Regions from separate parts of the Streptomyces sp. NPDC047108 genome, predicted to be linked through region 3. Evidence: riboswitches for the same ligand, from Rfam matches in the RefSeq annotation. Region 3 holds a riboswitch; each other region holds the start of a gene.

What was found. Region 3 has a riboswitch for cobalamin ahead of ABZ822_RS03105 (ribonucleoside-diphosphate reductase subunit alpha). Riboswitches for the same ligand answer to the same signal wherever they lie in the genome.
Region 1: another riboswitch for cobalamin. It lies ahead of ABZ822_RS11235 (prenyltransferase/squalene oxidase repeat-containing protein); the one in region 3 lies ahead of ABZ822_RS03105 (ribonucleoside-diphosphate reductase subunit alpha).
Region 2: another riboswitch for cobalamin. It lies ahead of ABZ822_RS22985 ((2Fe-2S) ferredoxin domain-containing protein); the one in region 3 lies ahead of ABZ822_RS03105 (ribonucleoside-diphosphate reductase subunit alpha).

What each region holds. Positions count from the first base shown of each region.
Region 1 is NZ_JBEYUP010000003.1:694,460-697,723, forward strand. Features, by position in the region: gene ABZ822_RS11230 (SCO2322 family protein) at 1-606, opposite strand, end outside; gene ABZ822_RS11235 (prenyltransferase/squalene oxidase repeat-containing protein) at 603-1,835, opposite strand; cobalamin riboswitch at 2,091-2,237, opposite strand; gene ABZ822_RS11240 (MBL fold metallo-hydrolase) at 2,382-3,264, opposite strand, start outside.
Region 2 is NZ_JBEYUP010000012.1:178,047-181,310, forward strand. Features, by position in the region: gene ABZ822_RS22975 (helix-turn-helix transcriptional regulator) at 1-529, shown strand, start outside; gene ABZ822_RS22980 (hypothetical protein) at 806-1,168, shown strand; cobalamin riboswitch at 1,297-1,423, shown strand; gene ABZ822_RS22985 ((2Fe-2S) ferredoxin domain-containing protein) at 1,672-2,088, shown strand; gene ABZ822_RS22990 (TetR/AcrR family transcriptional regulator) at 2,718-3,264, opposite strand, start outside.
Region 3 is NZ_JBEYUP010000001.1:708,870-712,133, forward strand. Features, by position in the region: gene ABZ822_RS03105 (ribonucleoside-diphosphate reductase subunit alpha) at 1-1,687, opposite strand, end outside; cobalamin riboswitch at 1,830-1,960, opposite strand; gene ABZ822_RS03110 (GNAT family N-acetyltransferase) at 2,258-2,776, opposite strand; gene ABZ822_RS03115 (ATP-binding cassette domain-containing protein) at 2,949-3,264, opposite strand, start outside.

The sequences.
Region 1 (3,264 bases), on a different contig from region 3:
GGACCCGCCGTCGGCCTTCCCTTCGCCGCCCCGGCCGGAGACCTGCTCGGCGCACCCCCGCTCCGGGTAGCCCGCTATCGCGCAGAGGATGGCCGCCGAGTCGTAGCGCAGCGGCTTGGCCACGGCGGCGAGCGCCTCCGCGGACGAGGCGTCCTCGGGGACGCGCGCGCACTCCGTACGGCCCGCAGGAGGGGTCTCGCCGCCGGGCGCGTCCCCGTCCGTGCCGAAGTCGATGAGCAGCGCCACCCGCTTCGTACCGGACTCGGCGGGGGTGTCCGAGCAGATCGCCCCGAACTCGGCCCGGCCGCGCGGCTTCGCGCCGTCCGCGGAGTTCTCGCTCACGGAGAAGCGGAAGCCCAGCACGTCACCGTCCTCCGGCCGCAGCGTGGCGGGGCCCTGGGTGGCGTACGTCCACCGGGCGCCGTCGCGCTCCCAGAACGACCAGTAGCGGTAGCCGCTCCCGGCGTACGCGGTCCCGGACCCGAACACGAGGAGGGCCGTCGAGGCGAGGGCCACCACGGCGGCGGTCGCCACCGTCGTGAAGCGGGCCGCCGCGCGCCGTGCGGCGCGCGGCGTGCCTGCCGGGTCCCTGGTCGTCCCGGTCATGTCTTCTTGCGGTTGCTGAGGAGGAAGCCGATGCCGACGCCCGCCACCAGGCCGACGCCGATGATCCAGAAGACGTTGAAGCCGCCCTCGTCGGACTCGCTCGCCCGCTCGCCGGACGCGCCCTTCGCGGGCTGGGTGCCCTCCGGCTTCGGCCCGGTCGCGTTCAGCTGCTGGACGAGATCCTTGCCGCCGAAGTCGCGCGGGTCGGCGCCCGCCGCGTGCGCGGCGAGGACGAGCGTGCCCAGGGCCGCGGGGTTGCCCTTGGCCCAGGCCGCCGAGTTCTTCTCCAGCCACCGCAGCGGCACCCCGGCCGCGTCCCGGTGACCGCCGGCGGCCAGCGCGATGACGGCGTCGGCCGTGTTGGCGTAGTCGGGCGCGGGCTTGTCGGCGCCGGGGGCGAGCGCGGAGAGGTGGCCGTCCTTCTTCAGCGCGGCGGCCAGGTACGCGGCCGCGCCACCCGCCGCCTCGTCCGGCTCCCGCGCGTCCTTGGAGTCCGTCTCGGCGCAGTCCAGCGCGGTGACGTCCTCGTTGTCGTCCTTGCCGAGCGGTTCAAGAGCCAGGCCCTTGCCGAGACCGGCCAGCGCGGCGGCGGCCGAGGCGTCGGCGTTGGCGGCCAGCCTGCCCTGCTTGTCCGGCTGGTAGGCGAACGCCCCGCTCTCCGCGCCCTTGGTGTCGCAGCCGAGCTGGAACGCCATCAGCGCGTCGTACGCCGACTTGCCCCGCGGGGACTTCACGCCCTCCGGCTTCTCGCCCGCGGCGGCGAGCGCGCCGATGACGACGGAGGTGGAGTTGGCGTCGCTCGGGCCGCCGGGGGCGTAGCCCCAGCCGCCGTCCTCGTTCTGCTTCGACTTCAGCCACTCCACGGCCTTGCCGACCTCGGTGCTGTGGCCGCCGACCGCCGCCAGGGCCTGGACGGCGACGGCGGTGGCGTTGCTGTCGACGGGCGTCTTCACGTCGCACGTGCTGTCCGCGTCCGCCCGGTACGGGGCGAAGCCACCCGAGGCGCACTGCTGTCCGGCCAGCCAGCCGACGGCCTTCCGCGCCGGGGTGACCCCGGCCGTGTCCTGTGCGAGCAGGGCGACGGACTGCCGCCACACACCGTCGTACTGCGGGTCCTCGCCGCCGTACAGTCCGGCCGGCAGCTTCGCCTTCGGTGAGGGCTTCGCCGACGGGTCGTCGGCGAACGCGGCCGGCGCCGCGGCCAGACCGAGCACGACGGAGGCGGCCAGGACGGCGACGCCGCGGTGAGCGGCTCCGGTGACGCCCCGGCGGGCGGTGCTGCGGAGGGCTCTCGACGGCCGGGCAGCAGTGCTGCGGCGTATCTTCACGGGCGGTGCCTTTCGGTGGGCGGGTGCGGGCAGCGGATCCGCTGCGCACCGCGGGGCGTGCGGGATCTCGCACGCGGCGGGGCACCGGGCTCCGGCTCCGTATTCCTCGACAGTGCCGGTCACCGGCCGTGGCCGTGGACGCGGCACGTACGGTGACGTGAGCCGTTCACATCCGGCAGGGCGTTCCGACTCGCCGCCCTCGCAGGCGGCTCACGGTTGCGGGTCAGTGCCGGATTTGCACCGGCTTTCCCCCGTGGGATGCGATATCGACGGGCACACTCTACCGGCCGCCCGCAAGGGGTCGGTGAGCGGTCGTCCGAGGTCCGCGGACGGTTCGTCCGGTATCCGTCATAGGGGTCGTCTCCGCTGTGTCGGGCGTATCCGTACGTAACGCTCGTACGCCGCCCGGGCAGCGGATACGCGGGCTCGCCCCGCGCCACCCTCGCGTCACACCGCCCGGTAGGTCACCGGGTCGGTGCCGGTCACGGGCTCCGCGCGGCCCTGCTTCACCAGGCGGCGCAGATGGGCCGCCGCCTCGGAGACGGCGATGTTGCGGGAGGCGAAGGGGATCTGCTCCCAGGGGCGGTTCCACTCCATCCGCTCGGTGATCTCCCAGAGGGTGAGAGCGCGTTCGGTGAGCAGGGCGCGGAGGTCCGTCAGCCGGCTCTCGTGATGCGCCAGCAACTCCCGTACGCGGGACGGCGCGTCGGTGAACGCGTGCTGGTGGGCGGGCAGCACCTCGGCCGGGGCGAGGCGGCCGATGCGCTCCAGGGAGTCGAGGTAGTCGCCCAGGGGGTCGCCCCGGTCGGCGACGGGGAGCGGGCTGGTGCCGGAGTCGTCGTCCGGATCCTCGTAGAGGCCGATGTGCGGGGTGATCCCGGGCAGCAGGTGATCGCCGGAGAACAGACGGCCGTTGCCGGCCCGGTCCGCCGCCGGATGGGCCTCCTCCAGGTGCAGGCACACATGTCCCGGGGTGTGCCCGGGGGTCCAGATGGCGCGCAGCCGGCGGCCCGGCAGGTCGAGCAGCTCGCCCGGGGTGATGTCCCGGTCGGGCAGGGCGGCCCGGTTGCTCGGCAGCGACCGTCCCTTCCCTGACGCGCGCGCCTTGCGCAGCGGCGCCAGATGCTCGTCCGGGGCGCCGGCGGCGGCCAGGCGGGAGGTCATGTAGTCGAGCCAGGTGGCGGGTTCGGCGGCGCGGGTGCGCTCGACGACCTCGATGTCCGCCGCGTGCATGGCGATCCATGCGCCGGACGCCTCGCGCACCTTTCCGGACAGGCCGTGGTGGTCGGGGTGGTGGTGCGTGACGAGGACGCCGTGCAGCTCCTCGACC
Region 2 (3,264 bases), on a different contig from region 3:
GCGGCGGCTGCTGGACAGCTGGGCACACACCCCGGCCTTAGTGCTCGACCCCGCCCTGGAGATCCTGACGGCCAACGACCTGGCCACCGCGCTGTTCTCGCGGTTCCGGCGCGCGGACAACCTCGCCCGCATGACGTTCCTCGACCCGGAGGCGCGTGCCTTCTACCCGCGGTGGGACGAGGTGGCGCGCGCGACGGTGGCGGCGCTCCGCGAGTCGACCGGACTCCATCCGGACCACCGGCGCCTGAAGGACCTGGTGGAACAACTCACCGGCGAGAGCGAGGAGTTCGCCGAACTCTGGCGCTCCCACACCGTCCAGGGGAAGTCGCGGGGCGGCAAGGAGTTCCACCACCCCGACGTGGGCCGTCTGTCGCTGGCCTTCCAGTCCTTCGACGTGCGGGGCGCGCCGGGGCGGCAGCTCGTGGTCTATCACGCGGAACCGGGGAGCAGCAGCGCCGAACGGCTCGCCCTGCTGGGCACCCTCGGGGCGACGTGGAGGCAGGGGCGGATCGCGCTGGAGGACCGCTAGATGTACTGATCACGAGCGTCACCGACCGGTACGGATGCCGTACGCGGGACGTGGCACTTCGTACGCGGGCCGTGAACCGGTGCGGGTGCGGGTGCGGGTGCGGGTGCAGCGTGGTGCGGGTGCGGGTGCGGGTGCGGGTGCGGGTGCGGGTGCGGGTGCAGCGTGGTGCGGGTGCGGGTGCGGGTGCGGGTGCGGCGTGGTGCGGGTGCGGCGTGGTGCGGCTCACCGCGCACGGGGTTTCGCCCGCCGGGTGCGGGAAACGCGCAGGTGATGACCATGCAACATCCCGCCGAGCGGTCCCGGGACGGCCGGGGCCGGTTCGAGCGACTGGCCGGGGCGGCGTCCCACCTGACCGCCTCACCCCTGTTCTACGCGTTCTGCCTCGCCCTGGTGGCGCTGTTCATCGCCGTCCATGCCGCCGGCGCCTCGATCGCCACGCAGATCCTGGTCGGGGACATCATGACCGCCGTCACCCTCCTCCTGCTGGCCCTGCTCAAGAACTCCGAACTGCGTGCGGAGCGTGCGGTCCAGCGCAAGCTCGACAGCATCGCCGCCGCGCTCCTTGAGCAGCGCGACGGTACGTCCCACAAGGCGCATGACGACCTCGAGCGGGTCATCCGCATCGAGGAGGAACTCTGAGGCGTACGCTCCCGCCCGCGTGCCACCCGACCTCTCCTCCCGCGGCACCTTCGGCCCGCGCGACCTGACGCGGCGTCCCGCGGCGCTGTGGCCTCTGCGATGATGACCGGCGAAAAGGGCGACGGCGGACGAGGAAGCCGGTGCGAATCCGGCGCGGTCCCGCCACTGTGATCGGCGAGCGGACCCCGAACAGGCCACGACCCGCGTGCGGGTGGGAAGGCCGGGGCGAGCGACGACCCGAGAGCCAGGAGACTCACGCGGTCGCCTCCTCGAAGGAGCTGGGGCGGATCTCCCCAGGAGGAGGTCGGGCCGGGATGCCCATGGAGTCATCGCAGGTCGCGGAGCGGTCGGACGGCGTGGAACGGATGTGGTTCGCCGCGTCGTCGTCGTTCGCGGAGTCGTCGCCCGCCGAACCGTCGCCCGCCGAATCGTCGCCTGGCGCGGAACTCCCGCCGCTCGTACGGCCGTCGGTCACCCCGGCGTCACCGCCGGTCGAGGCCGCCGTGTCCGTCGAAGCGACGGTACCGACCGCCCCGGCGCCGTGCCGGATCGTGGTCTGCCGCGACTGCTGCTGCGGCACCCCCAAGGTCTCCGGGGTCGACCACGCGGAGCAGACGGCCCGCCTCGCCGAGGCCGCGCCCGTACGGGTCTCCGCATGCCTGGACGTCTGCGAGCGGGCCAACGTCGTCGTCGTGCAGCCATCGGCCGCCGCCCGCGCCACCGGTGCCCGGCCCGTCTGGCTCGGCCTGGTCAACGACCCGGCCGCGACCGAGGACATCGTCACCTGGGTCCGGGCCGGAGGCCCCGGTGTCGCGGCACAGCCCGACATCCTGGAGCTGTACACCTTCCCGCCGCCGCGCCGGGCCCCGGCCGCACCCCCGAGCCGCACTCCGGGCGTTCCGCCCGCCGACGTGCCGTGACGTCCTCCGCGGGGGGCGGGCGCACGCGGTTCCCCTGACAGCCCCGCCCGGGGTCACCGTCGGCGCTTCCGTTCGCGCCTCCGTTTCCCGCTTCGGCTCGGGGTCGCCGAGGCGACCGCCGTGGCCTCGGTCCGTGCCGCCGCCCGCATCTGAAGGGCCGTCACCGTTCCGGCGGCCGAGCACGCGAGCCCCGGCCAGGGTCAGGGCGATGATCGGGGCGTACGCGGCGAGCGGGTCACCGGGCGAGGTCGTGCGGAAGAACGGCAGTCCGCTCAGCACCAGCAGATGGTGGCGGCGGAGCCCGGTACGCAACCCCCGGTTCCGCAACTGCTGGACGGCACAGGGCAGTTCGGCGGGACGCAGCGACCAGTCGGGACGCAGCGACCACCAGAACCGGAACAGGTCGGCCCCCTGGGGGCGATCGCCGCGCCCATGAACGTGAAACGGCCCGGCGGTGCCGTGAAGGCGAGCCGCACACCCGCCGGGCAGGCCATCGCCCCGCCGCCGAACATCAGGACACGGAGCGGGCCTTGAGCGATCGAGCCCGGTGGCAGCCACACCATGAGCGCTTGCTGCCGGGCGCTCCGGCACACGGCCCCGGACCGGGTGGCACCCGCGTCAGAGCGCGCTCAGGTCTCCTCGTCCGCTTCCGCCTCCGCGCGCAGGGCAGCAGCCGCGGTCCGGGCGAGACGGTCGAGGTATGTGCGCGGCAACGGCGTACGGACCACCGCCAGCCGCCAGTAGAGCGGGCCGATGACCACGTCCAGGGCGAGCCGGGTGTCGGTGTCCTCCGGCAGTTCGCCGCGCGCGACTGCCTGGCCGACGATCGCCGCACCGATGGTCTCCTGCGCCTTGCTGAGGGCGGACTGGAGCGTCTCGCCGATCTCGGGGTTGCGCGCGGCCTCGGCCAGCAGGTCGGGAACGATCTGCGAGGCCAGCGGGTGGCGCAGGGCCTGCGCCGTCGAGGCGAGCAGGGCGCGGAGATCCCCGCGGAGGCTGCCGGTGTCGGGGGCGGGGGTGTCGTGGATCGCGACGGCGGACACCACCTCGATCACCATCTGCAGCTTGGACGGCCAGCGGCGGTAGACGGCGGTCTTGCCCACCCCGGCCCGCCGCGCGACGGCCTCGATGGACATGCGTCCGTAACCGGTGGTGGCGAGTTCCTGGAACACGGCG
Region 3 (3,264 bases):
GCTCGGCGATCCGGGTGGAGAGCCCCGCGGCCTCGGGCGAGTCGAAGGCCAGGCCCAGCCGGAAGAAGACGTCCTGAAGGCCCATCACGCCGAGGCCCACCGGACGCCAGCGCTGGTTGGAGGTCGCGGCCTGGGTGGTCGGGTAGAAGTTGATGTCCACGACCCGGTCGAGGAAGGTCACGGCGGTACGGACGGTGGCGTCCAGCCGCTCCCAGTCCATCGAGCCGTCCTCGCCCAGGTGGGCGGCGAGGTTGACCGAGCCCAGGTTGCAGACGGCGGTCTCGCCGTCGTCGGTGACCTCCAGGATCTCCGTGCAGAGGTTGGAGGAGTGGACGACGCGGCCGGGCTCGGCGGTCTGGTTGGCCGTGCGGTTGGCGGCGTCCTTGAACGTCATCCAGCCGTTCCCGGTCTGCGCGAGGGTGCGCATCATCCGGGAGTAGATCTGGCGGGCCGGGAGCTGCTTGACGTAGCGGCCCTCGGCCTCGGCCTTGCGGTACGCGGCGTCGAACTCCTCACCCCAGAGGTCCACCAGTTCCGGCACCTCGGAGGGGGAGAACAGCGACCACGGCCGGTCCGCCTCGACGCGGCGCATGAACTCGTCCGGGATCCAGTGCGCCAGGTTGAGGTTGTGCGTACGGCGGGCGTCCTCACCGGTGTTGTCGCGCAGTTCGAGGAACTCCTCGATGTCCGCGTGCCAGGACTCCAGGTAGACACAGGCCGCGCCCTTGCGCCGGCCGCCCTGGTTGACCGCGGCCACGGAGGCGTCGAGGGTGCGCAGGAACGGCACGATGCCGTTGGAGTGCCCGTTGGTGCCGCGGATCAGTGAACCGCGGGACCGGATACGGCTGTACGGCAGCCCGATGCCGCCCGCGTGCTTGGAGAGCCGGGCGACCTGGTGGTAGCGGTCGTAGATCGAGTCCAGTTCGTCCAGCGGGGAGTCCAGCAGATAGCAGGAGGACATCTGCGGGTGACGGGTGCCGGAGTTGAAGAGGGTGGGCGAGCTGGGGAGGTAGTCCAGCCGGCTCATCAGGCCGTAGAGCGCGGCGACCTCGCCGATGGCGCGCTCGGAGCCGTCCTCCGCCAGACCGCAGGCCACGCGCAGCATGAAGTGCTGCGGGGTCTCGATGACCTGACGGGTGATGGGGTGGCGCAGCAGATAGCGGCTGTGCAGGGTGCGCAGGCCGAAGTAGCCGAACCGGTCGTCGGCGCCTTCCGCCAGCGCGGCGTCGACGAGGGCGTCGAGCCGGGCGGCGTGGTCGCGGACGAACTCCGCGGTCCCGTCGGCGATCAGGCCCTCGCGGTGGCCGGTGGCGACCGACGCCGAGAAGGAGACGGCGCCCTGGCCCGCTGCCTCGTCCGCGATGGCCCGCGTGAGCAGCCGCGCCGCGAGCCGGGAGTACTCGGGGTCCTCGGAGATGAGACCGGCCGCCGCCTCGGTGGCCAGCTCCCGCAACTCGGCCTCGTCCGAACCCGCGTGACGGCCCCGCAGGGCGGCCGTCGTGACGCGGCCGGCGTCGGTCGCGGGCAGGTCGGCGGTGAGGTCGGTCAGGGTGCGCAGCAGCGCGGCACCGAGGGCGTCGGCACCGTCCGCGGACGTGCCCCGGTCCACGGGCGCGGTGGTCACCGCGGCGGTGGCGGGCTCCGATACGGACTCGCGTGACGCAGGATCTGCGGGCGCGACGGTCACGTGGTTCTCCCTCGCTCGGCTGGGGGCCGCGAGGGCGGTCTGCCTGCGGGCGCACGCGAACCCACCCCCCGTCAGGGCGCAGCACAGCGCGACGTCCCGCAGGCCCAACCCACGAGGCCCGGACGTGTCGTGGCCCGGTTCGGTCGAGCCGGGCGTCACCGGCAGGTTTTCGGACTCGGACGGGCGCAGATGCCCCTATCCAGACCGTTGCGGGACAGTTCCGGATTCCCACCGGATTCCCCTGCTGCGGCAACGGGGACGAGCATACATCTAGTGGTGCCGTACGCATGCACCCCCACATGTTGTGTCGTGCGCTCAAAGGATCGCGGTGGTGGGCAGGTTGAGCGGAGGCCCGGCAGACCCGGGATCCAAGCCTGGAGCGGCCTGCGGGGCCCTGCGCGGACGTGCCGCGGCAGTGGCCGGATCCGGGTGCCCGGAGGGGCTGCGGGACGGCGGAGAGGGCCGGTGAGACTTCTCACTCCGGGGGCGCCGCGCAACTCCTCGGCGCGCCGCGATACTTCGCGCCCCGGTCCCGACCACGCGCCCGGACCGTCGCCCGCGCCCGGCGGTTCACGCCGTTTCCTGTCCCAAGTCCCGTGTGAACACCCACAGCGGGTCGAGGTCCCGTACGGGCGACCAGTCCCGCTCCGGTGCCCGTACGAACCCCAGCCGCTCGTACAGCCGGTGGGCCGCGGTCATCCGCTGGTGGCTGGAGAGCACCATGCTGTCCAGGCCCTGTTCCCGGGCGAGGTCGAGGCAGGCCCGTACGAGCCGGTCGGCCGCCCCTCGCCGCCGCGCGGCCGGAGCGACGGCGAGCATGCGGAACTCGCCCTCGCCGGGCCGGGCCACGTTCGCGTACCGGCTGCCGGGTGTCACGAAGGCCACGCCGCCGAGCAGTTCACCGCTCCCGCCGTCCACCGCGACCAGCACCCGGGTGTGCCCCGCCCGGCCCCTGACGTCCCGCAGGTGCTCCAGATACGGGTCGGTGTCCCCGAAGTCGAGGAGCCCGTCCGTGAGATAGGCACGGGCCGTGATCTCCCCGAGGGGTTCGTACTCCTCCGCGCGGGCGGCTCGGATCACGACGTCCATGTACGTCAGTCTGCAGCAGTTCCGCGCCACCCGTCACCCGAGATTCGGTGACGCGAGAGCCGGCCCCCGTACGCGGGCGACCTGGACGTCCTCGGCCCCTGCCGCCGTTGAGCACGTACCCCGCTGCCGCGACCGCCCTTCCGGGGAGCCGCCATGACCGCCGCCCGGCCCCTCATGCTTCTCCTGAGGTTTCCCCAGCCACATCGGCGTCGAGGTCCAGCCGGCGCGTGATGCCGATACGGTCGAGGAACGCGAGGTCGTGGCTGACCACGATCAGCGAACCCCGGTAGCCGGCCAGGGCCTCGGCGAGCCGGCTGACGCTGTCCATGTCGAGATTGTTGGTGGGCTCGTCCAGCAGGAGGAGCTGAGGAGCGGGGTCCGCCAGCAGCAGCGCGGCCAGCGTCGCGCGGAAGAGCTCTCCTCCCGAGAGCGTTTCCACGAGCTGATCGGCGCGACCGCCCTTGAACAGGAAACGGGCCAGCTGGGCG